3 regions of the Sporosarcina sp. P7 genome follow, and region 3 is predicted to be linked to each of the others. Evidence: riboswitches for the same ligand, from Rfam matches in the RefSeq annotation. Region 3 holds a riboswitch; each other region holds the start of a gene.
The links. Region 3 has a riboswitch for cobalamin ahead of CSV60_RS01925 (hypothetical protein). Riboswitches for the same ligand answer to the same signal wherever they lie in the genome.

Region 1 (9,945 bases), on a different contig from region 3:
TAATAGTGATTGGCGTATGAAAAATATTCGCTTCATTCCAAGTGAAGGCCTACAGTCTATAAGGGGAGAGCATGACGCAAAATGAAATGTTCACTATCGGGAAGTTGTGTGCCGCTGCCCAAGGGACCATTGTGACAGGTATACCGGACTCATGAAATGAATAGAAAATATAAAACGCACCCATTAGCCAGCGGGTGCGTTTTGTGTCGTTTCATTCATATACACATGACCGTCTGAAGTGGACGGAATGTGGGTCTGTTGACGTTTGGCCCAATGATACCAGCTCCTGAACAAAAGGATGATCAACACGAGATCCACCGCATCACCTCCATAATACATAAGCATGGCCCCTGTGCGCGCTTCTTCAATGGGTACACCGGCAGGCGGATAGGCGTATAGGAATTTTGATAGAATTCCGTGTCCCGCAAGAGCCGCAATAAAGACTACAGTGCGGAAGCGGTAACTGTACCGACGAGATACAGGATCGGTGTATAAAAGAGAAATGGTAAATAGATATCCCGCAACGAACACATGCATGTGGATCAAGACATGGAGCCAAAGATGATGGTGCATGGCCGCAAACAAGCCTGTCGTGTATAACAGCCAAAGTCCGCCGATATTTAAAATGGAGGCAGTGACGGGATGTGTATAGAACCCCGCAAGTCGGCTTCTTAGCAAGGAGCTTACCATTCTTGCCTGTCGAACGGGTAATGTCCGGAGCAATAATGTTATGGGAGCGGCGAGCGCCAACAGAAGGGGACCGATCATACCGAGCAAGAGATGTCCCAACATATGCCACGTGAAGAAATCATGTGACAGTTCGGCAAGCGGTCCGACAACAGCACTTGCTGAAGCGAGTACACCCGCAATCCATAACACGATCCGTTTTCGTGGCCATTTACGCAAGCGGCTTTGCCGGTTGGAATGAAAGACAGCGCCCCCGTAGAATACGATGGCGAGCAACGCAAGCATCCCAAATAACCAATCGGTTGCACTGATATAGGAATCATGTGGCATGAGGCATCAGCCTTTCCGCCGAGCGTGCATTCCGTTGCGCGGACTTGATGAGCAACAAACCTGCCGCAATCATCAAAATCGCAGTAACGTTCCAAACGATATCATACGGAACAATGTCCACGTGATATCGGATCTGATGTATGCGCATGACCTTGTGTTGAATGGTCCCGTCATACAGTTGGAACGCACCGCCCCCGAGTAACTTGCCACCCCAGAACATCTTATGCCATAACGCATGCCTTCTGCGCAAATCCGCCACTAAATACAACCCTCCCACTGTCGCAAACCAACTAAATGCATGAAACAAACCATCCGATACCAATCCAACCGCCACCGTAGATTTATCATAAAACTTATGCCAATGAAGTAGCTGGTGGAATACTGTCTCATCTAAAAACGCCACGAACCCGAGTCCGAATAATATACCCGCCCATAGATTTCTCTTCTGATAACTTTTTCGGTTCGTCCAGTTTTTCACTTGCAACACAGCCATCTATTACTCACTCCTTTCCTTTTATACGCAGTGTTCCCTAAAAATGCGGCATTTAAAACATGTTGCGTGGCTAGTAGAGCGGATGGGTAGACTCATAGAACGCTCTGTCTCGAAGTATGATCGGATATCCGTAGACATTGAGCGGATACACGGTCGTATAGAGCGTCTTACCGGGGTCTATGATCGGATACGCGTCGCAATAGAGTGGATGGACGAACACATAGAGCGCACTCCGCTGAAGTATGATCGGATACCTGCAAACATTGAGCGTACACACATCCACATCTGAAAGCTTTCATGATAAAAATATAGTAGCCATCCAATAATTTATGGTAACTTTTCCCGCATAATCTGCTAGAATACGAATAAAGGGAGTGAGAGCCGTGAAAATTGTTATTGCGCCTGATGCATTTAAGGGAAGCTTGCATGCAGAAGAAGCGGCCGACGCTATATATAGTGGCGTAAAAAAAGTATATCCGCACGCAGAAGTCGTCCGTTTACCGGTTGCGGATGGTGGTGAGGGGACGCTGTCTGTCCTCATGTCGTCAACTGGGGGGACGTTGCGAACCGTGTCTGTGCAAGATCCGCTTGGTCGCGCAATGGATGCGCACTTTGGTGTGCTTGGTGACGGCGAGACAGCGGTCATTGAAATGGCACAAGCGTCCGGTTTGCTGTTGCTTGCGGATCATGAACTCGATCCAATGAAAGCGTCAACATTTGGTACAGGGCAATTAATTCGTCATGCGCTTGATGCAGGTTACAGGAAAATGATTATTGGACTTGGCGGGAGTGCGACGAATGATGGGGGAACAGGCTTGCTCGAAGCACTAGGCGTTCGTTTTTTAGCCGACGAACAGGTAGTGCAGATGAATGGCTCAACGCTGTCAATAATCGATGAAATTGATATCTCGCAACTGGATAAACGTTTGCTGGAGACGGACATTCGCATTGCGTCCGACGTAGAAAATCCGTTTGTCGGTGAGCAGGGTGCGTCATTTGTTTTCGGTCCGCAAAAAGGGGCGGATGCAGAGATGGTTCTGCGTCTGGATGAAGGGTTACGTCATCTGGCGGACATGACGGAAAGGCAGACAGGCGTGCGATTGCATGAGCTGCGCGGTGCGGGGGCGGCTGGTGGAAGTGCAGGGGCATTACTTGCGTATTGTGGCGCTAATCTTAAAAGTGGAATTGATGTCGTGCTCGAAGCGATGGATTTCGCAAAGCAACTATCTTCAGCAGATTTCATCGTCACAGGGGAAGGGAAGACAGATCGGCAGACGCTTGCAGGCAAGGCATTAATGGGGATTGCCAAGCTTGCGAGAGTAGAGAATGTTCCGGTCATCGTCATTTCAGGGGCGATTGAAGAAGCGGCGCGTCAGGAACTACTTGAGTGGTTCACCGAATTGTATTCATTAGACGATGGAGAGAAATCGTTAGCTGAATTGATGGCACAAGCAGCAAAGTTATTGGAGAACAAAGCGTCAATTGTCCTGCAACATAGACAGTAGAAAATAGTTTTTTCTTATACCATGCATAGCTAGTAGGCGAGTAGGGTATAGAATCACAAGGAGGTGGTCAGATGTTTCAAGACGCGATTGACTGGCTTGTAGGGCCGGTGACTAATTTCATTTGGACATATGTTTTAATTGGACTTTTATTGGCGGCGGGTTTATATTTCACGATTCGCACGAAATTTGTACAAGTGCGCTTATTTGGTGAGATGTTCCGCCTGATTGTAGAGAAGAAGGATAACAATGACGGGGTATCGCCGTTCCAGGCATTCACAATTAGTGCCGCGTCGCGCGTAGGAACAGGTAACGTAGCTGGGGTAGCCCTAGCGATCGGAATTGGTGGGCCTGGTGCGGTATTCTGGATGTGGGTGATCGCCGTAATCGGCATGGCGACTGGATTCATCGAAAGTACATTGGCGCAAGTGTATAAAGTGAAAGATGGTGACACATTCCGCGGAGGGCCGGCGTATTACATGCAAAAAGCACTAGGCTGGCGGAAACTCGGAATTGTCTTCGCGATTTTACTGACGATGAGTTTCGGATTCATATTTAACGCAGTACAATCCAACACCATCAGTCAGTCATTCACTGAAGTATTCGGCATTCCGAACTGGAGTGTCGGGGTTGGCTTAATGCTATTAACAGGGATTATCGTCTTCGGTGGTGTCAAACGGATTGTAAAAGTAACACAAACCATCGTACCCATCATGGCGACCTTCTATATTTTGGTAGCATTATATATCGTGATTATGAATATTTCTGAAGTTCCAGGCATTATGGTATTGATATTCGAGCATGCTTTCGGAATTAAAGAAGTCATGGGTGGCGGAATCGGGATGGCCATGATGCAAGGTGTACGTCGCGGTCTCTTCTCCAATGAAGCAGGTATGGGTAGTGTGCCAAACGCGGCTGCTACAGCGAACGTATCGCATCCGGCAAAACAAGGATTGGTACAAAGTCTAGGTGTGTTTTTCGATACCATCATCATCTGTTCTGCGACCGCATTCATCATTTTGCTTGGCGGATTGTATCAAACAGGTGAAACAAACGGTATCATCTTGACACAAAACTCCATGGCTGTACAAGTAGGCGCATGGGCACCGTACTTCATTGCCGGTGCTATCATGTTCTTCGCCTTCAGTTCTATCATCGGTAACTATTATTATGGCGAAACAAATATTGAATTCATTCATGCCAACATCGTATGGAAACGAATCTATCAAGTTCTCGTACTGGTCATGGTATACTTCGGTGCAATCGCAAAAGTACAAGTTGTATGGGATATGGCCGACCTATTTATGGGACTAATGGCCATCATTAACTTAATCGTCATTCTACTACTTGGTAAAATTGCCTTTAAAGTACTGGACGACTTCACTAAACAACGTAAAGCCGGCAGAAATCCTGTCTTCAAATCAGCCAGCATCCCTGAATTAAAAGGCGCGGAATGTTGGGAAGAAACAGCAGAAAAAGCAGAAGATCGTTTGTAATAGAGGTGGTTTGTGGATGTGAGGGATATGATTTTTAATCTTTAACTTATTACCATGTATAAATTAGGATTGTAGCGGAAATCCCTTCTCCACACACTTCTAAGTTTAAAGCATTCACACAAACCATTTAGTCAAGAAGGAAAAAGTTTGATATACTATAAAATACTGAATAACAAAAATCGAATCGTAGTTCAGAAGAAGGATTCTGAACTTCGGTTCGATTTTTGTTTTGCATGTTTGAACACAACATGTTAGGGTTATATATGAATCAACACACTATATATAGTGTGTGACAGCAAATAGATGAATTGGTACCCACCACGTTTAAAAGGGAATCCGCCACTAACGGAGCTGCCCCCGCAACTGAGGGCACGGACGACTATCTTATAAAACCACTGCTTCGGCGGGAAGGAAAGATGGAAGAACGATGTGCCAGCCAGTAGACCTGCCAGTCATCTCAGCAAAACATTCTTCGGGGTTGGAGAGTGAAAGCACAAAGCAGTCTTATTTCAGTCTGCCTAAAACTTTCCGCGATCTACTAAGCGTCAATTGACGACTCCCGATTTTATTGGGAGTTTTTTTTATTTAGTACATAACCGAATTAATTAACTAAAGGGAGCGGATATCATGGCTATTATTCAAGAAACTAAGGGACTTAATCAAGTGTTGGAAAACTTACAAGAAGAATTCGGCAAGAAACAAATGGAGCCGTTAATCGAAGCGAGTGAGAAATTCCAGGAGCGCCACCCGGCTAGCACGGCAACTGAATGGACGAACGCGATGGTGCTGGAGTCTTTAAGCCGTATTGATGAAGCAAATACGTATTGGACGTTTGTAGCGGCACGAATTTATTTATTCGACGTCTATGCAAAGCAACAAGCATTGCGTGGGGCGGATGCTTATACCGACTTTGCGAAAAATGTAGAACGCTTGGTGGAACAAGGTTTATATACACCTGTTCTGACAGAGAAGTACAGCCGAGATGAGCTTCAGGAAATCGGTAAGCTACTCGATCCTTCCCGTGATCTATTATTCACATATATCGGTTTGAAAACATTGGTAGACCGATACGTAACCGTAAACTTTAAGAAACAGCCAGTGGAGCTGCCGCAAGAGCGCTGGTTGATCATCGCGATGACACTAATGCAAGACGAAACAGTAGACCGCATTCATAAAGTTGGCGAAGCATACTGGGCGATGAGCAATTTATACATGACAGTAGCGACACCTACATTATCGAATGCAGGCAAGATGCACGGTCAGCTATCCAGTTGCTTTATCGATACAGTGGATGATTCCTTACAAGGGATCTACAACAGCAACACCGATATCGCAAACTTGTCGAAATTTGGTGGCGGCATCGGCGTCTATATGGGGAAAGTTCGTTCTCGTGGTGCATCGATTCGCGGTTTCGAAGGCGCGTCAAGCGGTGTTCTTCCATGGATCAAACAGCTGAACAATACGGCAGTCAGTGTCGATCAACTCGGTCAACGTCAAGGTGCCGTAGCCGTTTATCTCGACGTATGGCATCAAGATATCTTCACATTCCTTGATCTCAAGCTCAATAACGGCGATGACCGTTTACGTGCACATGACATTTTCACAGGCGTTTGCTTGCCAGACTTGTTCATGGAGAAAGTCGAGTCCCGTGAAGACTGGCATTTATTCGATCCACATGAAGTCCGCACGAAAATGGGCTATTCATTGGAAGACTTCTATGATGAAACAAAAGGACAAGGAACATTCCGCGAGAAGTATGAAGAATGCGTCCGTAATGAAGATTTATCACGAGAGACGGTTTCAGCGATTGAAATCATGAAACGTATTCTGCGTAGCCAGCTCGAGACAGGAACACCATTTATGTTCTATCGCGACGAAGTAAACCGCATGAATCCGAATAAGCATGAAGGTATTATATATTCTAGTAATTTGTGTTAACAATAGCACCTTCAGTCAGTAATGGCTGTCGAAAACTCCGTTAAACGGGGGAACTCTTATTTAGTAAGACAATCCCGTGCTAAATCTCAACTTTTGTAGTATCATCAAATAAAGAACATTTGTTCTATAGGAGATGATATTTGTGGAAAAGCCATTTGGTTTTGTTTACGAGACTACAAATACAGTTAATAATATGAAATACATTGGAAAATGTATTTACGGTCGGATAAATAATTGGGAAACATATTTGGGTTCAGGTCTTTATTTGAAAAGGGCTTTTAAAAAGTATGGTAAGGAAAAGTTTAGCAGGGTAATTCTGGTTGAGGCATACTCAGATATAGAGTTGAATCAACTTGAGGAATATTATATTTCTAAACGAAATGCTGTAGAATCAAAGGAATATTATAATATTAAAATGACATCTATTGGCGGAGATTGTTTTACAACAAACCCAAACAAAGAGCATATCCGCAGTTTAAGAGTGAAACAAATGACAGGCGCTTCAAATCATCAGTACGGGAAACCAAAAACCAAAAGGATGATTGAAGCAGTCAAAAAGAAGAACTCAAAAGCAATCATAATAGATGGAATTGAATATTCATCAATAACTGCAGCATCTGTTGCACTTTCCCTTAATTGTACAACAATTTCGTATAGATTAGACTGTGATAACTTTCCTAGCTGTAAGAGAATTGTCCCGAAATCACTAAGACCAACCAACAAACATGCTGCTTATAAATGCCAAGTCCATGACGTGGTATATGAAAGTATTGCAAAGGCGGCATTAGCTCATGGCATTTCTACACATGCTATGAGAAACCGTATGTATTCCCGTAACTTTCCAGACCATCATATTATAGTTGAGTAAATGCCTAACGACTATCGAAAGCATAGCTAGTTGAAATAGCACTAGTGAAGAAGCGAGTAGAGTACCCCTCAAGCGAGGCCCTGATGAAAAACAGGGATAATTCATAAAGGGAAAAGCGGAGCATCCTACCAGGTCGTGCTGGGGATGATGATATAGTCTCCTCTGCATGGTGACATGCAGCAGCAATTAATTGCGGATTAAGCTTTGCGAGCTTAATTGAAGAAGAGGACTGAAATACTGCAAAATATGTCAGCAAGTACACATGAATCCGTAACACTAGAAGACGATATGGTCGTCACACGCACAAAGCCAGGTGATTTCGTCGTATGTAACCTGTCATCGATTAACCTTGGAAGAGCAGTAACGGCAGACGTGCTAGACCGTTTGATCAAAATTCAAGTGCGTATGCTCGACAACGTCATCGATCAGAACCAAATCCCAGTTGTACAAGCGCAACGCACCAATGCACGCTATCGTGGAATTGGACTCGGCACATTCGGCTGGCACCATTTACTCGCGTTGAAAAACATTCAGTGGGAATCGGACGAAGCGGTGGATTTCGCAGACAAGCTATATGAAAATATTGCGTATTTGACAATTAAAGCCTCAATGGAATTATCAATAGAAAAAGGCGCGTATCCATTATTTGATGGATCGGACTGGCAAACGGGTGAATACTTTGAGCAACGCGAATACGATTCAAATAAATGGCGTGAACTGCGCATGGATGTGGCAATGAACGGTATGCGTAACGGCTATTTAATGGCAGTCGCACCGAACAGTTCGACATCGGTTATCGCAGGCTCAACAGCGTCAATCGACCCAGTATTCAAGCCGTTTTACCATGAAGAGAAGAAAGACTATAAATTACCGGTCATTGCACCGGATTTGAATCACAACACGTATGACATCTACCGTCGTTCAGCTTACATCGTCGACCAGCGTTGGTCGATCAAGCAAAACGCCGCTCGTCAGCAGCATATCGATCAGTCGATTTCATTCAATATTTATGTACCGAACTCGATCCGCGCATCTGTGATTTTGGATTTGCACTTGCAGGCATGGAAATCGGGCATGAAAACCACGTACTATATGCGTTCAACTGCAGCGGAAATTGAGGAGTGTGAGTGGTGTCATTCTTAATCGCCTATGCTTCCTGGAGCGGCAACACGCAGGAAGTAGCGGAATTGATTACAGAAAGTCTCCAAAGTGAAGGCGTCGAAGTCGATACTCATCGTATCGGCATCGGTGTCCTCCCTGATATTAAAAAATACGACGCGTTTTGTATCGGTTCATTCACATGGGAAAAAGGTGCAACACCGGATGAAGTCAAAGATTTCGTGGCGGACATCGGCTATAAACCCGAGCTCGTCTATGTCTTTGGAACAGGGGATACCCAGTTTGGCGGTGATGAATTATTTTGCAAAGCCGCAGACAAGCTGGCGAAATTCTATCATTCACCTTTTGAACCATTAAAGATTGAGCAAAGCCCACGCGGCATACAAGAAAAAACCGTTACGAATTGGACGAAAGGAGTGCTCGAACATTGGCGACACTTACAAGAGTAAAAGTATTAAATCCTGCAAACCCGAACAAGGCAACAGCTATTTTCGGTGGGGAAGCAAGCGGCATTCTAAACTGGAACGACCTCGCGCATCCCCATTTCTATACATTACGTCAGCGAATCCGTTCCCTGTTCTGGACAGCGAATGAAGTTGACATGACGCAAGACGTCAAGCAGTTCTCGAGCCTGACGCAAGAAGAACAATCCGCATTCCTAAAAATTATCGGCCTACTGGCTACACTTGATGGTCCACAAACTGTCATCGCAATGAAAATCGCCGACTTCACAACGGATCCTTCCGTCAAGTCGATTCTCGCGACCATTGCAGACCAGGAAAGTGAGCATAATCACAGCTATGCGTACGTACTTTCATCAGTCACGAACTTGGACAAGCAAATGGAAGCCTTTGAAATGGGGCGTACAGACGAAGTATTAATGAAGCGAAATGAACGAATTGTAGATGTCTACAATGAATTTGCGGAGAACCCGACAATTGAAACGGTTCTAAAAGCGATGGTGTATACGACATTACTAGAAGGCCTATTTTTCTACAGTGGCTTCGCATTCTTCTATAACTTAGCACGCCATCAAAAAATGGTCGGCACCTCCACAATGATTTCGTACATCAACCGTGACGAACTACAGCACGGTAAAGCCATCAGCGATATCTTCCGTGCAGCTTTAGCTGAAAATCCAGAGTACAACACAGACGAGTTCACGGAATGGATCTATGACCAATTCCACCACTCCGTCGAGCAAGAAGTCATCTGGAGTCGCTATGTATTAGCAGGGATCGATGGCCTTGAGTTGGATGAGATGGAAGGCTACGTGAAGTATCGCGCCAATAAAATGTTACGCATGCTTGGCTTAAGCGAAATCTATCCAGAGTTCACAGATAATCCAATGAAGTGGATCCGTGCGTACGTCGATAACTTCGACGATACGAAAACGGACTTCTTCGAACAAACGAGCCGTCAATATGTGAAGACTAGTGATTTGAACGGCTTTGATGATTTGTAATGAATAAAGGGAGGGGAATCCGTGACGGGTTCCTCTTTTTTATGCGT
Region 2 (9,945 bases), on a different contig from region 3:
CATGATCTGTAAGAGATTTTGCATAAACAGATTCTTCCACAGTCATTGGTTTAATAAACGCAACGTCTCCAAAGATAATTGGCGGCTTAACACAACGTGAGCCGTAGGATTGTACCCATGCTTTTTCAGTAAAGACAAATCCGTCAAGCTTTTCCCCGAAATACTCCACCATGTCTGTACGTTCGAATTCGCCATGTACCAATACATCAAGTCCCAAGTCTTCTTGAATATCGATCCATTCTTTAATTTCAGCTTGAACGAAATCTTTATATTGCTGATTTGTAATTTCGCCTTTTCTCCATTTATTGCGTGTAGCCCGTACTTCCGGTGTTTGTGGGAAGCTACCGATGGTGGTAGTCGGAAGTAGTGGTAATTGGAATTTTTCCTGTTGGTTCACTTTGCGTTTTGCAAATGGAAGATTCCGCTTACTGTCTGATAGTAGACTTCCCGAAGTCGCTTCACGTACTTCTTTATTATTGCGAGCAGGAAGTGAATTAAATGCAGTCAATGCTGCTTCACTGTCATCCAATGCCTTAGAAACTTGTTCATATCCATGTTGTACTGCTAGTTGAATAGCTTTAATTTCTTCAATCTTCTCGTCGGCAAATGCTAACGCGTTCAAAATGGTTTTATCTAGTTTCTGTTCCGAGCGAGTCGTAACAGGTGAGTGGAGCAGGCTACATGAAGGTTGAATCCATAAATTATCAGCTGTAACATGCTGTTGAATTTTTTCAGTCAATGTAAGTTTTTCACGTAAATTGGAACGCCATACGTTGCGACCGTCTACAATTCCTGCCGCAAGTATTTTATCTTCTGGGAAACCATATTGCTTCAAGTTCTCTAGATTTCTTTCGCGTCCGTGGACGAAATCTAGTCCGATAGCGGCAACAGGTAACGCGATCGTTTCTCTATAATGTTCAACTGAATCGAAATATGTCTGTAGAAGAATATTCAGTCCGCTCAGATTTTTCGTTAGTTGTGAATAAATTTCTGTAACAGTCTTCATTTCATCTGAACTTATTGATGTACATAGAATAGGCTCGTCGATTTGGATCCATTGTACACCTTCATCTTGTAATTCTTGTAATACCTTTTGATAGAGGGGTATCAGTTGCAGGATAATGGATGGTACATCTTTATCCTCGTACCCTTTAGATAATTTTAGTAATGTATAGGGGCCTAGTAGAACAGGTTTACCTTCAATACCCAGTTCGCTCTTGGCTTCACGATAAGCAGCTAGAGGTTTGTTTTCCGTTAGTTCAAAACGCCGGCCTTCGTATTCAGGCACGATATAGTGATAGTTTGTATTGAACCATTTTGTCATTTCGGAGGCAACCGCCTCATCATTACCGCGGGCCATCGAAAAGTATGTGGAAGTGGAAACTTGTCCACCTTTCCAGTTATAGCGTGAAGGAATGATTCCGAACATGGCTGACGTATCCAGTACGCGATCATACAATGTGAAGTCGCCCACAGCAATCCAATCAACCCCAGCATCTTGCTGTTTCTTCAAGTTTGCCAAGCGAATCTCTTTCGTTGTTTGAAGAAGCTCATCTTCCGAGATCTTCTTTGACCAAAATGCTTCAAGTACACGTTTCCACTCACGATTTTCACCTATTACGGGATAGCCCGTTATACTGCTTTTTACCATAGATAATTTCCCCCTTGATTTTTTTCAATAAAAAAAACATCTCTAGGGGAAATGTTAGAAATGCGAGTACGTATAAAATAACATGCTATTTGTAAGCATGCGATTATACACTGCGTCTGTCTAACACTTCCCTATTCACCGTAGGATTAGCGTCATGAAAAATAGGCAGGTGTCTGGCTGGACGCATTAACGTCTTCACAGTGGCGGGACCGCTCCAAGAAAAGGATTCCCTTTTAAGAAATGAAAGTATTTTCATTCCACCTACTTTTCAAACTATTCAATTCAGATGATTGTCTCTAAAGCTATCACATGCAAAATAGTGTGTCAACTCGCTGTTAGAATTTAATGATAAATGCTAAAAAACAACTAACGATATGGAAGTATAATACGAAATGATAAAACAACATATTACGCCGACTGTTATATAACTGTTACGAATAGGTTGTCTCGAAGGCGTATAACTATGATGTGAAAATTTTCACAATTCAGTTGAAAGTAAACTAGACTTTAGGTATGATATGTACTAACACGTCTTCATGTGAAGAGATCATTTGTCTTTATTGTGTCGGTTTTTGATCGACGGGCTATGGGGTATTGCCGGATAATGGATAATGATGGGTGTTCATCGCTATATGTTATACAACAGTGTAGCGGAAAAATTTTAAGGGGTGGCTTTTATCCATGACAAACTATGAACAAGTAGGTAAATTGCAAGTCGCAACAGAACTATATAACTTCGTAAAAGAAGAAGTTCTTCCGGGCTTAGAAATTCAAAATGATCAATTTTGGACAAACTTCGATTCGCTCATTCATGAACTTGCTCCCGAAAACAAAGCACTATTAGAAAAACGTGATGAATTACAAAAGACCATTAGCGAATGGCATCAAAATAATAAAGGCGAAATTGATTTCGTTAAATATAAAGAGTTTTTACAAGAAATTGGCTACTTAGAGCCAGTTCCCGAAGATTTCAAAGTGACAACAGCTAATGTTGATCATGAAATCGCAAACCAAGCCGGTTCACAATTGGTAGTGCCAATCGATAATGCTCGTTATGCATTAAATGCAGCGAATGCACGATGGGGAAGTTTATACGATGCCCTATACGGATCTGATGTTATCAGTAATGAAGCGGGTGCTGAAGCTGGTGTTGAATACAATCCGATTCGTGGACAGAAAGTAATTGATTTCGCGAAAAACTTGCTAGATCAAGCGGCGCCTTTAGCTGAAGGTTCACATGCAGATGTAACTGCTTATAAAATTGTAGAAGGCAAACTTGAAGTAACGCTTGAGAGCGGTAACACGACTCAATTGCAAGATGAGTCCAAGTTCGTTGGATATAATGGTTCCAAAGATGCACCGACTGCAGTATTGTTGGTGAATAATGGATTGCATATCGAAATCGCTATTGACAAGAACAACCCAATTGGTAAAAGCGATAAGGCGGGTGTGAAAGATCTTGTAATTGAAGCAGCACTCTCTACGTTAATGGACTGTGAAGACTCTATTGCCGCAGTTGATGCTGAAGATAAAGTGGGCGTATACCGTAACTGGCTTGGTTTAATGAAGGGTGACTTGGAATCTACATTCAAACGAGGTAGTAAAACAGTTACTAGAAAATTGAATGCTGACCGTACGTATATAGGTGTAGACGGCAAAGAGTTGACACTGCGTGGTCGTTCATTAATGTTCGTACGTAACGTAGGTCATTTAATGACGAATAATGCAATTCTCGATGAAAATGGCAATGAAGTACCTGAAGGAATCTTGGACGGTGTTCTTACATCTTTAATTGCTACGCATAACTTTAAAGAAAATGTAGCGTTTAAAAACTCGCTTCATAATTCTATTTATATCGTAAAGCCGAAAATGCATAGTCCAGAAGAGGCGGCATTTGCGAACAAATTATTTAATCGTATTGAAGATCTGCTAGGTGTTGAGCGCCATACAATTAAAATCGGTGTAATGGACGAAGAGCGTAGAATGTCACTGAATCTGAAATCCGCAATCAATGAAGTGAAAGAACGTATTGCATTCATCAATACAGGATTCCTTGACCGTACAGGTGACGAAATCCATACGTCTATGGAAGCTGGTCCGGTCATTAGAAAAGCTGATATGAAGGCGTCCGAATGGCTATCTTCTTATGAAGCTGCAAACGTTGCAGTGGGAATCCGGGCGGGTCTACCTGGACATGCGCAAATTGGTAAAGGAATGTGGGCTATGCCTGACTTAATGGCTGCAATGCTTGAACAGAAAATTGCACATCCAAAAGCAGGAGCGAGCACTGCGTGGGTTCCATCTCCAACAGCTGCAATTTTACATGCATTGCACTACCATGAAGTAAATGTTAAAGAAGTACAGGCTGGAATTGACAGTTCGATCGATTATCGTGATGGTATCCTTACTGTTCCATTGGCACCTAATACGGATTGGTCTGCTGAAGAAGTACAATCGGAGCTGGATAACAATGCACAAGGGATCCTGGGCTATGTTGTTCGCTGGATTGACCAAGGTGTAGGATGTTCAACGGTTCCCGATATTAATGATGTCGGATTAATGGAAGATCGTGCAACATTGCGTATTTCCAGCCAGCACATTGCCAACTGGTTACGTCATGGTGTTTGTACGAAAGAGCAAGTACAAGAAACTTTGGAGCGTATGGCAATAGTAGTGGATCAGCAGAACGCTGATGACGAGTTATATCAGCCGATGGCACCGAACTATGATGATTCCATCGCATTCCAAGCAGCTTCTGACCTTATCTTTAAAGGGGCGGAACAGCCAAGCGGATATACAGAGCCAATTTTGCATGCTCGTCGTATTGAAGCAAAAGCGAAAGCAAAACAAAAAGCAGCAGTTCAAAACTAATAACCATTCCAAACCGTCTCTCTTTCATTGATGAAAGGGAGACGGTTTTTTACTTAATAATCAGAAATAGATATTTTTCTAATAAATCGGTTAATATGCTATGCTTACAGGAATGTTGGAAAAGGGGATGACTATATTATGTTGCAAACCGATCAAACAGTTTTTGTTTTAGTAGATGTACAAGGAAAACTCGCACAAATCGTCAATGAAAGCCAGGAACTACATGATAACTTGGAGAAGTTGATTAAAGGATTACAAGTATTGGATATTCCTATTCTATGGCTCGAACAATACCCAGATGGTCTAGGGCCGACTTCTGAATCGTTATCGAACTTGCTTGAAGGACAACATCCCATTTCAAAAATGACATTCAGTGCAATGGGCAACGAAGAATTTGTTAAACAACTCAATGAGTTGGGTAGGAAGCAAGTGTTGATTGCAGGAATTGAAACGCATATTTGCGTCTATATGACAGCGGCTGATCTTGTGAAGCAAGGTTACGAAGTAGAAGTGGTAGTGGATGCAGTTACTTCCAGAACAGAAGCTAATAAAATGATCGGCTTACAAAAGATGAAACATCTTGGAGTCTCAGGCACTTGTGTAGAAACAGCGTTATATGAGTTGTTAGGTGAGGCAGGGACTGATGAATTTAAGCAGGTTTTAAAAGTAATTAAGTAGAACATTCATCAAATAGAAAAAGCGAAATGCCTGAGATTTGGCATTTCGCTTTTTCTTACTCCCATTGTTCTCGCTGTAAATCTTCCGCAATGAGTTGTAGATCATCCGCGGTAATCGATAATAATTCATAGCCGGTATTTTCAGCTAGTTGCACTGCCATTTTTTTAAGAAACTTCGGTGACCCTTCATTTTCTTCATCATATAGAAGTAACAAAGCATCCGAATTTCGAAGTAGAAACTTATTCTTCTCTACAAATTGCCAAGGTGCTTCATAAGGTTTGTTTGTCAAACTCACTGTGTAATCCGCAAGTGATATGATTTGTTCATATGTCTCTTGTTTTATTTCATTCCAGTTCGATTGTTGATCGAGAAATGGTGTAATGACCGCGTATTGTAAATTTGGATAATCTTCTTGCAAATCCCACACGCATTCAATAACCCACGTTTCAACTCCAAGCTGTCCACTGACTATAACCCATTCGAGTCCTTGATCTAGGAGAACTAGCAATTGATCTGTCAATGCCTTCTTGATGATAGGTATGCCTTTATGGTCTTCATTAAAGATTCCTAATTCATGGGCTTTATACCCGCTCACGAGTAAACGTTTAATCATTGTTGTCCACTAATTGCGGCTTGTGCAAGCTTTGTAATTGTCATGTCATCCATCGGTGGATTGTGAAGTCCGGCCCGCACATCGCGATAATATCGCTGGAGGGGATTCGACAATTCCAAACTTTTAGCGCCTACAATGCGCATGGCTAAGTTAACAATTTCTATCGCACTATTCGTTACAATCGATTTCGCTACCCCGAGTTCATTTTGTAAATGAACTCGACGTGCACGGTCATCGTAAATTCTCGCGATATCATAAAGTAAGTGGCGTGCTTTAATCAACTCTAAATCCATCTTCCCGATTTGTGTTTGGATACTGAAAAGGGAAGCAATGGGTTCATTAAGGCTATTTGGCTGATAGGTGGCTGCAAAGTGCACCGCGTAATCACGTGCCGCTTGGGCAATTCCCATGTAACATGCGGGAATATGAAGAAGCCAGCCGTTTTGGTTGTTACCACGTGGTGCCTCATTCACTTCTACCAACTGATCATCCGTTGCTTCCACTTGATTTAGCACAAGTGTCTGGCTTTCCGTACCGCGCATGGAAATCATATGCCAAGTATCTCTGATGGAAAGACCGGCCGTGTCACTTGGCAACAAGAAAAAACCTGTTTTTTGTTTTTCTTCAATCCAAACAGATACGAGAATATGGGTAAGGGCAGGCGCCATAGTCGTAAATGTCTTTTCACCTGAAATCACCCAACCATTCTCTGTGCGGACAGCAGTTGTTTGTGGTCGGCCGCCACGTGTAGGGCTACCGGTCTGTGCTTCGGTAACGGAACGATTCACAAGGGCACCTTGTTGGATCGCTTCACTAAACTGGGCTAACTGTTCTTCCGTCCATTTCCGGCTCTCATACAGTTCACCAACGACTCCTTGATGCCAGCCAATAGCTAGAGCGGTAGCACTATCAAAACGAGCGATGGTCTCCTGAAAGAGCACCATGTCAGTCACTGTGATACCCGCACCTCCTAATTCTTTAGGTAAGGTTAGCGTCGTATAGCCCATTTTCACGAGTTTTTCTATATTCTCTTTTGGAAACTTTGAGAGCTCATCAGATTGTTCTGAAAAGCTGCTGAAAAACGGACCTGCCTCAGTCAATTGATTGACCCATCGGCGTTGAAAGTCCGTTGTGATAAAAAGTTCTGTTGACACGAGTAACACATCCTAACCACTTCATTCTTGTACTGCTATTCACTGCTGGCTTAATGTCAAATTTATATACAAACGCAAAATTGCCTTGAGTACTTCTCTCAAGGGTCATGAAATTCTAGTATACTAGAAAAACGAAATAAATACCATTCTGACGAAAGAAAAAAATACATGTCAAACTCTGTAAGATTTCACAATATAACTAAGAGAATAGTATAACTATTCGCAGTCACAATAGGAATTTCAAGTTTAGTCGAAACTCCTATGTGTGATTTTTTCGTAAAAAAACTCCATTTTATAAATTAAGGACCTTGGAATCAATTGTTGTCCGATTGTAAAAGTATAAAGACACATTGATAATTGTTTTTATAGTAGTGAAATGTATATAAATAACTAGAAAATATAAAATAGATGAAAACAAACGATACTACATGCTATATTTTTAAATTTGGCAGAAACTTTAAATTACTCTATGCGAATATGAATATTGTAGGGTATAATTGGCATTGCATACCAAATGTATACGAAGGTTGAAAATTGAATAGGGGAGAATGTTGAAGATGAAATTCACAGTTGGAAAAAAGTTATGGATTGGATTTATGAGTCTAGTCATCATTATCATTATTATTGGATTAATAGGGTTCTTAGCACTGAAGAATATTAACGAAAAGTATTCATTTTTAATTAACGATCGGATGCATAAGGTCATTTTGTTAGAGCGACAGCAAAACGATCAAAATAACTTAACTAAAAATATTAGGGGATATATGTTATATGGCTCGGAAACTTACATAAAAGAATTAGAAGAAACCCAATCTCGTATTGAAAATAACTTAACTGAATTGGAGAAAATTCTGAAGAATAACACTATGCGGAATGCATTGGTATCCATTCGGGAAGCTAGCAAAGAATACGATAAGGTACTACTATCCATTATAGAAGAGAAACGTGCAGGAAATGATGAACAAGCGCTTGTTATTGGAACGAATGGAGTAGGTTTTCAAATAACGATTTCCGATACTATCAATCAAATGATTGATTACCAAAGACAACAACAAGAACAGTTGGAAAAGGAAGTGGCGAGTTTTACAAATAGCGCTATTTCATTGATGACAATCTTAATTGCACTAGGGATCATAGGCAGTGTAGTGGTCACGATGATTATCACTCGTTTGATAAGCCGCCCGGTTGGCACAATGACAACTGCACTAGCTGAAGTATCGGCAGGGAACTTTGCCATAGAAGAAGTGAAGATAAAAAATAATGACGAAATTGGCGATATGGCTATTACGCTAAATGAAATGGTTGCTGATTTACGTGGTATTATTGATCGAGCGAAAAATTCCGCTTTGCATTTAGCAGCACAATCAGAAGAATTGTCTGCAAGTGCAGAAGAGAGTTTGGCCGCTTCTGAAATGGTAGCAGAAATTTCGGAAAAGAACTTACAGACGAGTGAGATGCAAACGACTATTGTCAATCAATCTACTATCTCAATGGAGGAAATGTTAACCGCCATTGATGTCATTACACAAGATAATGAGGACATGTTGAATTCATCAGATGATGTAGCGCAATTGGTAAAGCAAGGCTCTGCTTTAATGGGAGAAACGACCGATCAGATGACGAACATTAGTAAGACCATTGGCGATTCCATGGAAACGATTAATAAAATGTCCGAACACACTGAAAGCATTCGTGGCGTCACATCGATGATAGCGGCAATTGCCGAACAAACTAATTTACTTGCACTTAATGCGGCTATTGAAGCGGCGCGTGCAGGAGAACACGGTAAAGGCTTTGCTGTCGTAGCGGAAGAAGTGCGAAATTTGGCGGAACAATCCAAGCAATCTACGCAAGAAATTGGTCGAATGATAGATACGATCATTCATGATGTAGAAACAGTGGTGACGAGCACGAATGAAGGTAGAAAACGTGTGGCTGAAGGATTATTGTCAACAGAGAAAACAAATGCCGTCTTCTTGGACATCGAGCATGCAACATCAGACGTTAGTGAAAAAGTTTCTACAGTATCATCAGCAATCGAAGAAATTCGTGCGATGACAGATGAAGTAACAGAAGGAGCTAAACGAGTAGAAGAATTGGCGGTTCAAGCAGCGGCAGAAGCGGAATCCACTAGTGCTGCAACAGAAGAACAGTTAGCAGCCAATCAGGAAATCACATCTAGTTCACAAACATTGGCCGAACTTGCAGAACAACTTCAAAATGATATGTCACGATTTAAAGTGTAGAAAATCCAAAAAGAGTTGATTGCGCAGTTGGCAATCAACTCTTTTTTAATGGAAAATGCGCGATGGCCTCATAGGAGGGAGTTGCTTTAGGGTGAATCTTAAATAGGGTAAAACCCTCTATTATGATGGGAACGGGTTCAATAGACTTTTTTTCTAATTGCATTTTATCTGTAGTCTTGCGTTTTTTAGCTATCGTGATGTGTGGAACGAAGCGAGTATCTCTTTCCAAGTCAAGTATATCCTCTGTACGTCTAGTGATTTGCTTTTGTAGTTCGCGTAAAGACTCGGAATCCTGAACTGCTAGAAAAACTACACGTGGTCCACTTGCAGATCCGAAAAATGATAGACCTTTTACGTACACCGTGAATTCAGTATGCGATTTGGCGATTTTTTGTAGACAGGATTTCAGCCAGGGGAGTTTGGTGTCATCAAGCTCTCCAATATAGCGAAGGGTCAAATGCAAATCCTTATCATGTGGAATTACTTTGTACTTCTCGTTCAATTGATATTCTGTGCGAAATTGTTGTGCTATATCATCGACAGGATGAGCAATAGAGATGCCGATAAAATAATGTTGTACCAATTCCAGCTCACCTCCTATTCAATAGGTTCCCTCACTCCCTGAAATATATGCATACTAGCATAAAAAATCTGCGTATGGCTTGTAGTTTAGGGAACCCACTAACAAAACACATAAGTAATGTGTATAATAAGAGGGAGATATAACTGAAT
Region 3 (9,945 bases):
TGGCCAGATTCTGGATACAGCAGCGATTGAGAACTTCATCAGCGTCAATCGCACAGAAGGACCGAAACTTGCGGCGAGCCTTGAAGAACACGTGAAAGAATACGATATCGATATCATGAACCTGCAGACAGCAAAACGTCTGAAAAAAAAGGATCTCATTGAAATCGAACTGGAAAATGGTGCAGTTCTTAAGAGCAAGACCGTTATCCTATCGACGGGAGCACGCTGGCGCAACATTGGTGTGCCGGGCGAAGCGGAATTCCGCAACAAAGGCGTTGCCTACTGCCCGCACTGCGACGGCCCTTTGTTTGAAGGCAAGGACGTGGCAGTAGTTGGCGGTGGAAACTCCGGTATCGAAGCGGCGATCGACCTGGCAGGCATCGCAAATCATGTCACCGTGCTCGAATTCGCACCAGAACTCAAAGCGGACGCGGTCTTGCAGGAACGCCTGAACAGCCTGCCGAACGCGACGGTATTGACGAATGTCCAGACGAAGGAAATCACCGGCACCGATAAAGTCGACGGTGTCACGTATACAAACCGTGATTCCGGCGAGGAGCATCGCATCGAACTGGATGGCGTATTCATCCAAATCGGACTCGTGCCGAACACGGATTGGCTCGGTGATTCGGTCGAACGCAACCGCTTCGGCGAGATTGTGATCGATAAAAAAGGTGCGACGAACGTACCCGGTGTATTTGCGGCGGGCGACTGCGCGGACGAGCCATACAAGCAGATCATCATCTCCATGGGCTCCGGCGCCACCGCTTCCCTCAGCGCGTTCGATTATCTTGTACGCAGTAAAGTGGAAGTCTAATAATGAAAAGATGCAGGAAGGCTATACGCCCTTCTGCATCTTTTTTTGCATTTTGCTCTTACTATTCCACTGCAAGTCGGAATTTGTTCTCAAATAGACTTGCCATTAAGGCACCAATCGTTAAGTTCATTACCATATTGGCAACAGCCGGTACGGCCGCGAGTGATCCGAAGTGCTCCATCGCAAGTGTTGCAGCGAGGGCGGTGTTGCAAATACCTGTATGGAATAAAATCGCGCGGGCGTTGCGCTCGGGTAGGCCTAGCCATCTGGAGATGAAGTAGCCTGCGCCCATTGGGATGCTAACTTGTAATGTGACTGCTACGAATACAAGCGGTAGCACAGACAAGTTCTCAGATAGTGCTTGCTGGGCATTGGAGATGACCGATAGGATGACCAGAAATAGCGCGAGTTGGGACAAGACACTGGTATATGGTTTAAACTTCTCCACTTGTTGTTGAAACTTCCACTGGATTAGTAAACCGCTAATCAAAGGAAAGAACACGATATACATAATGTTAAGAAATAAAGGCCAGAATGCAATAGGGATAAAACGTCCTGCAAATGTCTGCAATAACACCGGTGTCAACACAGGAGAAATGAATGTATCAAGCGTTGCCATCGTAATACTGAGCGCAACTTCTCCTCCCGCAATAAACGTATAAATATTTGCAGATGTTCCGCTTGGTACCGTCCCCGCCAAAATAATGCCGGTCGCAATCTCTGCTTGATTGCCGAAAAATATATAGGCAATTCCTATTGATACTCCGACCATGATCGTCCATTTCAGCAAGATGCCAAGTAAAGCATATTTCGGGTTTTTGATGACGTTGAGCAGTTTCTCCGACGAAAGCGATAAGCCCATCAGAAAGAAGATCGTTCCTAACCCAAACCCCGTCAGTTGCCGGATTGAAATGAACGCATCCGGAATAACGTAGGCAATGATGGATAAGAGTACGATCCAAAGTGGTAAGTACTTTGAAATGATTTTTGATATGGTTTGTATGGTTTTCATGTAGTTCTCCTCCTTACGAGGAAGTCCGTCTATGTTTTTTGTTATGAGCGGTTAACGCATTCAATAGAGCACTCAAGCCGCTACTATAAGCGCTTTCTTTGAACCTTTGAGCGCATTATCATACGTCATCAATATAGCAGAGACCGAGTTCATTGCCCCTCTTTTTGTACTTTATTCAACTTTTCTCTAGTTCTAACTAAGAAATATGCGTTGATCCAAGATGCTATTGGTATAACTAGCGCTATACCAAGCCCCGCACAAAGTATCAAAATCATTTCTGAACTGAATATCTTTGAATTGACAATATCTCCAATAGAGTAGTGTAAATCCTTGAACCAAATGAGCAATGCCAAATATCCTCCAAAGAAAGCGAAGAACAATGTATTCGTATCGGTTCCTAAAATATCTCGTCCTATACTCACGCCAGACTTAAATAACTCCTTCTTACTTAAGTTTCTACTATGCTTAAATACTTCATGCATAGTAGAAGCAATCGATATAGCGACGTCCATGATCGCTCCAATTGTACTCATAATAATGACGGAAGCACCTATTTTTACAAAGTCTACACCAATATAGAGAGACATACCTGCGATTGCTTCTTCTTCCTCTTCACCAAATCCTTGGATCATAAGCTTTTTGGATACTAAAACTATGAAAAATAATAATATACTAATGGTAATCATCGTTGAGATGAATGCTAGTACCGTTTTACTGTTTACCTCATTAATATAAAACAGACTGATGCACCCAATAACTATGCAGGCAATAAATGTAATGACAATAGGATTCGCATTTGAATCCAACATAAAAAACATCGTAAAAAAGACCACGCCAAAGTTAAAAAATAGCGAAATAAATGATCTAGCTCCACTTCTCCCGCCAACCCAGATCATCAATACGAGTAAAATAACCGCTAGCCATACTAGTACATTCAAATTCTCGCCCTCTTTCGTTCAATAAAGAAGATCGCTGTATAAAGTCCTATAGGGATAGTTAAGACGATTCCAATCCCACCGGCTAATGCACGTGCTAATTCCAACGATAAATTCATCGAGAGTGCAAATCCTACGGGTGAAGCGTTCTTTAAATAAAGGATTAGCATGGGGATAGATCCACTTATATAAGCAAAAAATAGAATGCTTGTAATGGTTCCCATAATGTCTTTGCCGATATCTATGCCAGATGCCTTCAGCGCTTTAACGGATATAGTATGATCTCTTTCATATAATGCAAACATCGAAGACGACATCGTAATGGCCACATCCATGATGGCTCCAAGCGATCCGATAAACAACCCCGCCATGAAGATCGTGTGATAAGGACGCGTCAAAAACTGCATTTCCTCATAACGCAGCCCATTCCCTGAAGTGATCCAGATGACAAGGGACGTAATGGAAAGTGACACTGCCGTTGCGACTAACGTAGCCACAATGGCGGCATATGTTTTTTCATTTCGGCCACTGACTAGCAGGAGCGAAATGGTTGTGAATAACAAGATACATATCCCGCAAACCACAAGTAAACTGACCTCATAGAATTTCACATAAATATCTAAAGCGAATGATAGTACCATGACGTTAATCACAAAGCCTACTATTGCCAATAGTCCTTGCTTATGCCCGACAATTAGCAGTGTAAATACGAAGATCCATGCAACGATCAATACGTATTTATCACGTTTTACGTCTGTTATACTCCCCGCTAGTTCTTCTACCTTAGAATCAATGGAGACGAAAACTTCATTTCCTATATGGTACTGTTGATCGTACGCCCCCGAGGATGAATACTCATTTACCAACTGGATTTCCCGACCTTTTTCTTCCCCATTCATGATCTTAGCTATGATGTGTTGGACAAATAGCGTATCTTCATTGCCATGCATGTCTGTTACATCCGTTTCTTCCTCTATTGTTGTATGGATTACCTTGGCGATCGGTCGATCATAAAATGAATAATTATGATTTACAAAAGCAATGGAAATGGTACAGCAAAATGCTAACAGAAAAAATAAGATCCACTGCAATGTTGTGATGTTTCTGATTCTATTCAAAATAATCCTCCTGACACTCCTAGGATGAGTCACAGATTAATCCTACCATGAATAAGACGTAGATTTAAAAAAAATATCTCTATTACTCCCAATAAGAAAAGCTCCGATTCCATTATAGGAAGAGAAGCGAATGTACCCATTTCCTTGACAGAAAACTGTTCTAGTAAATCCAGCATCTCCAAAACCACCACTTGATGGTAGAGTGTGACATCAATTCCTAGGAGTGTCCCACTTTCAATAAATCTTCTATCTTTTTTCGATCCCGTCAGCCAGTCAAAATCAAAAAACTCTACAACACGGACTTTTTCATCCAGTGGCTTTCGTTTTAAGGAATCTTGGTTAAACAGTTCCGCTACGCGCAAAATTAGCTGAGCCTATAGAAGGGATTCAGGTAAGTCGGACTTCAGGAATTCCACCACTCCATGCTTTCATGAGCAGCTGCAACAGTTCTGCTGTTTCAATGGTAGAAGATTTCTCCAACGTAACAGAACCTCCTTGATCGGTATGGCGCTGTTCTGCAATTACCCGATCGATCATTGCGGTTTGCTGGTGTTTTGTCGCCTCGTTGATCGATCGATGCATAACTGTGGCTGCTTTGCGCAAAGGTGTTTGCATTCCGCTTTCACAGGATGCTACGTTCAAGTAGTGGTTTATTTCTCTCGCTACTTCTTCAATAAACTGAAGAGCCTTCTCTGAATGCAAATCAATTTTCTGGTTAGCTATAGCGATTTCCCACCCCGCCACTTCAACCCGTAATGCATGTCCCCATAAACTCTCAATGCCGTTCAGCAAAGGTACAAGTATGGTACATGTACGTGCCAGCTCCGTCGCCTGCATTACATTCGGCAATTGAATATATGAGGATAATGCTGCTTTTTCTTGTCTTTCTTTATTGTAAAAATGCACTATAATACCTTCACTTTCAAGCAGCTGTTTCATCAAACCGATAGCTGAGATTTCTTTATAGTCAATAGTAAGACCGTCAGTGGCATGAAGAAATCTTTCCCTATTGAAGTGGCTAAGCGAACATCCAAAAACGCGTTCTACTTGTTCAGCTTCAAATATACTCCAAGAGCCGCACGCTTGTACTTGTTCCATAAAATAATCGGGTATACATATATGCTTTTCTTTTATCTCGCTTGATAAAAATGATGTGATTCCATTGTCGGAAATATCCATAGTATATTGTTGGACTCTTGTCTTTCCCTGATAGAATGCTTTATCGAAGAACGACATCACTTCAGCTGGTAACGTCACATAGCCATGGCTCAGTATCCAATATGCTTCCTGTACTTTCCGCAGACGCTGAACAGTTTCATGTTGCATGGCGGCCATTGCTATGAGCATCAATCTCTCCTGAGGCAGACCTATCTGTTTATCACAATAATTGGATGTTACAAACTCATTCATATATGGTTGCAACAGTGCAGAAGGGATCAATTTGTCACGTTCAGCAACAACCTGTAAGCCAAGCCATTTGATTTCGGTTACTGAATAATCATAGATCCATCGATCGTATAACCCATCCTGTAACAGTTTCTTTACTACTTGATGAAATTCCGAATACGCAGGCCTTCCACGCTGTTTTTCTACTTGTTTATACAATAACTGCAATAGTGCCCGTTCGGTTATCTTTTCCACTACTCTCATGTCCCGGTCTCCTTTCGTAAACAACAAAAAAACAATCATTCCGCCTCTTCGGCAAAATGATTGCAATAGTTGTGAATGAGGAAACAAAGTCAGGCAGCTTTAATATACTACACACAAAATGCATAGACGTAGATACCTTTTTTGCTTCCACTCCTCAACCCCCGAAGAAAGTGTCGCTTTTACGATACGTGGCAGGTCTCCTGGCTTCACTTCATCCTTCCGCAAGTGCCTTCCCATGTCTCCATAGTGGCTAATTCTAGCGGTCGTCCGTGTATACAGTTGCGGGGACAGCTCCGGTTGACGGATTCCCTTTTATACCTTGATAGGTACCAGCGCATCGTGCAAACTCATTTATTTTATTGCTATCATTTTATCATGGATAACATAGTGGGTGGTAGCGTTTGTATGCATCAGAAGAATCATGAGATAACTAAATAGGGTGCCTATGCAAAAAACATTGTGAGTACGTCCACAATCGTTTTGTGCTAGGCACCCCGTCGTGTAGAGTGTTCTTCATTACTTACATTAGTTGTTGTTCGCATAGACAACCGCAATCCGCCAATCCTTGAACATATGCCTCTTGCCATGTGATTCCATGGATGAAACCATTCTCCGAGTAACCTGTGATCAAATAGAATGTTTCGTTCTGCTCGGGTAGTGATGAATTGTTCTGATAGTCGTTGTTTTTCATAAGAATTACCTCCTGGATTTTGTATTTTTCGTAGTATATGCCTTGCCGGGGAATAAAAGAACGTTTTTTCGGCATTTAATGATAATCGGCCATTTGACAGCGCTTACATTACGAAGTCAAAAGGAAGAAATTCTTTATATATATCCCCGAGTAAATATACTACAGACATACTTTATAATTCAGTGAATTCTGTTTATTGTACCACCCCAATAAATAATTGTAAATATAAAAGTTGTAATTCCCTGTTAACATTTGTAGATTTTCGAGAAAAACCTATGACTTCTCTATCATTTAATGACTAAAACACGACCTTATAACTTTTTACACAAAAAAATCTCCCTAAGTCCTCTGTACGACTTAGAGAGATCCGTAGTGATTAGGACATTTGCTTTTCGCAAATATCGATGACTGCTCTGACAGAGTCAGCTGACTTGTCGAGTGCTATTTGTTCTTCCTTTGTTAACGGAAGTTCAATCACACTCTCGATACCATTGCCTCCCAGAACAGTGGGTACGCCTAAATAAATGTTTTGATATCCATACTCGCCCTCTAAATAAGCAATGGACGGCATAATTCGTTTCTTATCTTTAATAATTGCTTCAGCCATCTCAACCAAAGCCGCTGCCGGTGCGTAATAAGCGCTACCGTTACCTAGTAGTGAGACGATCTCACCACCGCCTTTTCGAGTGCGCTCCACAATTGCTTCTAGGCGTTCGTTCGAGATAATCTTATCCAATGGAATGCCGCCGGCGTACGAATAACGTACAAGTGGAACCATATCATCTCCGTGTCCACCAAGTACAAAGCCCGAAATATCCTCTACGGATATATTTAGTTCTTCCGAGATGAACGTAGTGAAACGCGCAGTATCAAGCACGCCTGATTGTCCAATTACGCGGTTTTTAGGAAAGCCAGTTGTTTTATAACATACATATGTCATCGCATCAACTGGATTACTTAAAATCAGCACGGTACTGTCTGGCGCGTAACGTTTCACTTGTTCGGAAACAGAACGCATAATCTTTGCATTGGTTGCAACTAAATCATCTCGACTCATACCTGGTTTACGTGCAACACCTGCTGTAATGATAACCATTGCGGCGCCTTCAATATCCTCGTAATTGGATGTACCTGTAATACGGGAATTAAATTGTTGTACAGGACTCGTCTGAAGAAGATCCAGTGCTTTCCCTTTAGTCGGATTGGAAAGATCCGGGATATCAACCAAGACAATGTCACCTAATTCTTTCTGTGCAGCCATCAATGCAGCCGTAGAGCCCGTGTGACCAGCTCCGATGACTGCAATTTTATGTCGTTTGAAAGCCATGAAAAACACTCCTTTATATAGACTTCAATATGAGGAATGCACTTATAGCACACCTATTCCTCAGTCTTTCTTCGGTGCCTTCTTCGCTTCTGCCAGTTTCTTAACTTGCGGAATTTCTGGAGTAGTCGACACTAGGGGTTTCACCATGCCATACACTGAATCATCGGGACGCGGTATAACATGCGCACCTAGTAATTCACCTACACGCGCTGCTGCGTCGCGACCTGCGTCAACAGCTGCCTGAACTGCTCCAACATCACCTTGAACGATGACCGTAACAATTCCACCATCGACCATCTCCTGTGATACCAACTCCACGTTGGATGCTTTCACCATTGCGTCTGCTGCCTCAATTGATCCAATCAATCCTTTTGTCTCAATCATTCCGATCGCTTGACTCATGTATATCACCTCTTTTCACTTCTGTGGAATCGATAATACCAATAATGACCGCGTCGATTGGGATCGGGTTTTCTTTCGGTAAAATAAAGCGTGAAGAACCGCCACTCGTAATGAGTACCTCGTCACCAACCCCTGCTCCAATCCGATCTGCCGCGACCATATGCGACTGTATACTATTGCCGTATGCATCAATCGGCTGGATGATTAACAGTTTAAGCCCTGCTAATCCATCCTCTTTACGGGTTGCCCATACGTTACCAATCACTCTACCCATTCGCATGCGTAATCACCTTTTTCTACTTTCTACTCGATATCGTTTTACCGAGTTCCCGTGCTGTATCTCTTGCTAGTGCCGTAACAATTGTGCCTTTATTAATAACGATTTCCTTTTCTGAAATCTCGGACACGTCTTCAGCCGACAAAAGTTTTTTTGTGAATTCATATGCCTCTGGAACATTTACTGGAATAGCCTTAACCGCTTCCGTCGTCGCTTGTACAGATGCCACTTCTTTCGCGTCACCCGATTTCACTAGACGACCAATTGATCCTTGTGTAATGAAACCTGCATTTGCTTCATCGGTATCAATATGCATTTCGAGACGATAACGCTCATTCACCCGAATACGGACATTGCGGAATGAAATGGCTCGGACTCCGTCTGCTTCCACCGTGACATACTCTCCATCTTCCACACCAAAGCGCGTAGCATCTGCAGGTGCCATATGGATATGTGCCTGCGCGATAATAAGTCCTTGGTCTATATGCACACTACCTTTTGGTCCGATTAATGTAATCGGTGCTGATCCCTCAATATTACCGGATTCCCGAAGTGGGGGCTTGACGCCGAGTTTCATGGCATCCGTAAAGCTGACCTCGACTTGGGTAGCTTTTCGGACAGGGCCTAAAATACGCACACGTTCAATACTACTTTTAGGTCCTGCAATCATCACCGTTTCATTGGCGGCGAATTGGCCCGGCTGGGAAAGCTCGGACCGCTGTGTCAACTCATACCCTGCGCCAAACAATACTTCCACATGTTCAGGCTGTAAATGTACGTGACGGGCGGAAACCGCAATGGGAACCGCTCGTTCCGGCAATTGAACGGGACTTTTGCCCAGTTGTCCAAGAATTTCTCCGACAATTTGTTCAATCAATTGCTGATTCATCTAGTTCACGCCTTTCTACTATGTCAGCAGTGATTATTCGCTTTTTGGTAACATCAATTCTAATTCGTTATGTGGTCTTGGGATTACGTGAACAGAAAGCAATTCGCCCACACGTTGTGCTGAAGCAGCACCTGCATCTGTTGCTGCTTTTACTGCGCCTACATCACCGCGTACCATAACTGTTACGATTCCACCGCCAACATGTACTTTACCTACTAAGTTTACGCTTGCTGCTTTCACCATTGCGTCTGCTGCCTCAATTGCACCGATTAATCCTTTAGTTTCTACCATTCCTAATGCTGTACCTTCTCTGTTCATAATTGTTTCCTCCTAATAGTGTTTTATTTTGTAAGTTGTTTAACGATTTCACTGACTAAGTTCTGTACTAATGCTGGATCAATGTTGTTGTTTGTTGCGGCTGATACATTGTTCATCACACTGGATACGAGCTGATCATTTGAGCTTTCTACCGACTCTGAATGCTTCGGCAATTGTACTTCCTTCGTGCCATATGCCATCCGCTTAATGTTCAGCAAATGCGTAGCTGTGACATTGTCTGATGTAATATTGCCGCCAAATGTTCCGCAACCTAATGTGAATGATGGCATTAAGCCTGTCGTACCACCAACTGCTCCAACAGAGGACATCGTGTTGACCAAAATACGTGATACTGGCATTTCCATAGCGAATTCACGAGCTACTGCATCGATTTCGGTATGTAGTGCCAAGCTGTGTCCACGTCCGCCAAGGTTCAGTAAGTCGAGGCACACTTCTTTCGAGTGCTTCACACCGTCGACGACATACATAGCGAAAATAGGTGATAGTTT

Region 1: another riboswitch for cobalamin. It lies ahead of CSV60_RS05365 (ribonucleotide reductase N-terminal alpha domain-containing protein); the one in region 3 lies ahead of CSV60_RS01925 (hypothetical protein).
Region 2: another riboswitch for cobalamin. It lies ahead of metE (5-methyltetrahydropteroyltriglutamate--homocysteine S-methyltransferase); the one in region 3 lies ahead of CSV60_RS01925 (hypothetical protein).

Annotation. Positions count from the first base shown of each region.
Region 1 is NZ_PDZF01000003.1:213,679-223,623, forward strand. It holds gene CSV60_RS05340 (YnfA family protein) at 1-3, shown strand, start outside; gene CSV60_RS05345 (cytochrome c oxidase assembly protein) at 184-1,017, opposite strand; gene CSV60_RS05350 (DUF2243 domain-containing protein) at 1,007-1,510, opposite strand; gene CSV60_RS05355 (glycerate kinase) at 1,894-3,015, shown strand; gene CSV60_RS05360 (alanine/glycine:cation symporter family protein) at 3,087-4,508, shown strand; cobalamin riboswitch at 4,801-4,975, shown strand; partial or broken gene CSV60_RS05365 (ribonucleotide reductase N-terminal alpha domain-containing protein) at 5,136-6,443, shown strand; gene CSV60_RS05370 (GIY-YIG nuclease family protein) at 6,589-7,314, shown strand; partial or broken gene CSV60_RS05375 (ribonucleoside-diphosphate reductase subunit alpha) at 7,543-8,457, shown strand; gene CSV60_RS05380 (flavodoxin) at 8,445-8,882, shown strand; gene CSV60_RS05385 (ribonucleotide-diphosphate reductase subunit beta) at 8,861-9,898, shown strand.
Region 2 is NZ_PDZF01000008.1:54,433-64,377, forward strand. It holds gene metE (5-methyltetrahydropteroyltriglutamate--homocysteine S-methyltransferase) at 1-1,651, opposite strand, end outside; cobalamin riboswitch at 1,799-1,931, opposite strand; gene CSV60_RS09395 (malate synthase G) at 2,333-4,522, shown strand; gene CSV60_RS09400 (hydrolase) at 4,661-5,200, shown strand; gene CSV60_RS09405 (SLOG family protein) at 5,256-5,813, opposite strand; gene CSV60_RS09410 (acyl-CoA dehydrogenase family protein) at 5,810-6,967, opposite strand; gene CSV60_RS09415 (methyl-accepting chemotaxis protein) at 7,525-9,213, shown strand; gene thpR (RNA 2',3'-cyclic phosphodiesterase) at 9,248-9,796, opposite strand.
Region 3 is NZ_PDZF01000001.1:355,253-365,197, forward strand. It holds gene ahpF (alkyl hydroperoxide reductase subunit F) at 1-817, shown strand, start outside; gene CSV60_RS01905 (bile acid:sodium symporter family protein) at 879-1,829, opposite strand; gene CSV60_RS01910 (YibE/F family protein) at 1,979-2,767, opposite strand; gene CSV60_RS01915 (YibE/F family protein) at 2,764-3,885, opposite strand; gene CSV60_RS01920 (hypothetical protein) at 3,912-4,244, opposite strand; gene CSV60_RS01925 (hypothetical protein) at 4,270-5,532, opposite strand; cobalamin riboswitch at 5,706-5,882, opposite strand; gene CSV60_RS15810 (hypothetical protein) at 6,053-6,223, opposite strand; gene mdh (malate dehydrogenase) at 6,600-7,550, opposite strand; gene CSV60_RS01935 (BMC domain-containing protein) at 7,611-7,952, opposite strand; gene CSV60_RS01940 (EutN/CcmL family microcompartment protein) at 7,927-8,232, opposite strand; gene pduL (phosphate propanoyltransferase) at 8,249-9,118, opposite strand; gene CSV60_RS01950 (BMC domain-containing protein) at 9,152-9,436, opposite strand; gene CSV60_RS01955 (aldehyde dehydrogenase family protein) at 9,460-9,945, opposite strand, start outside.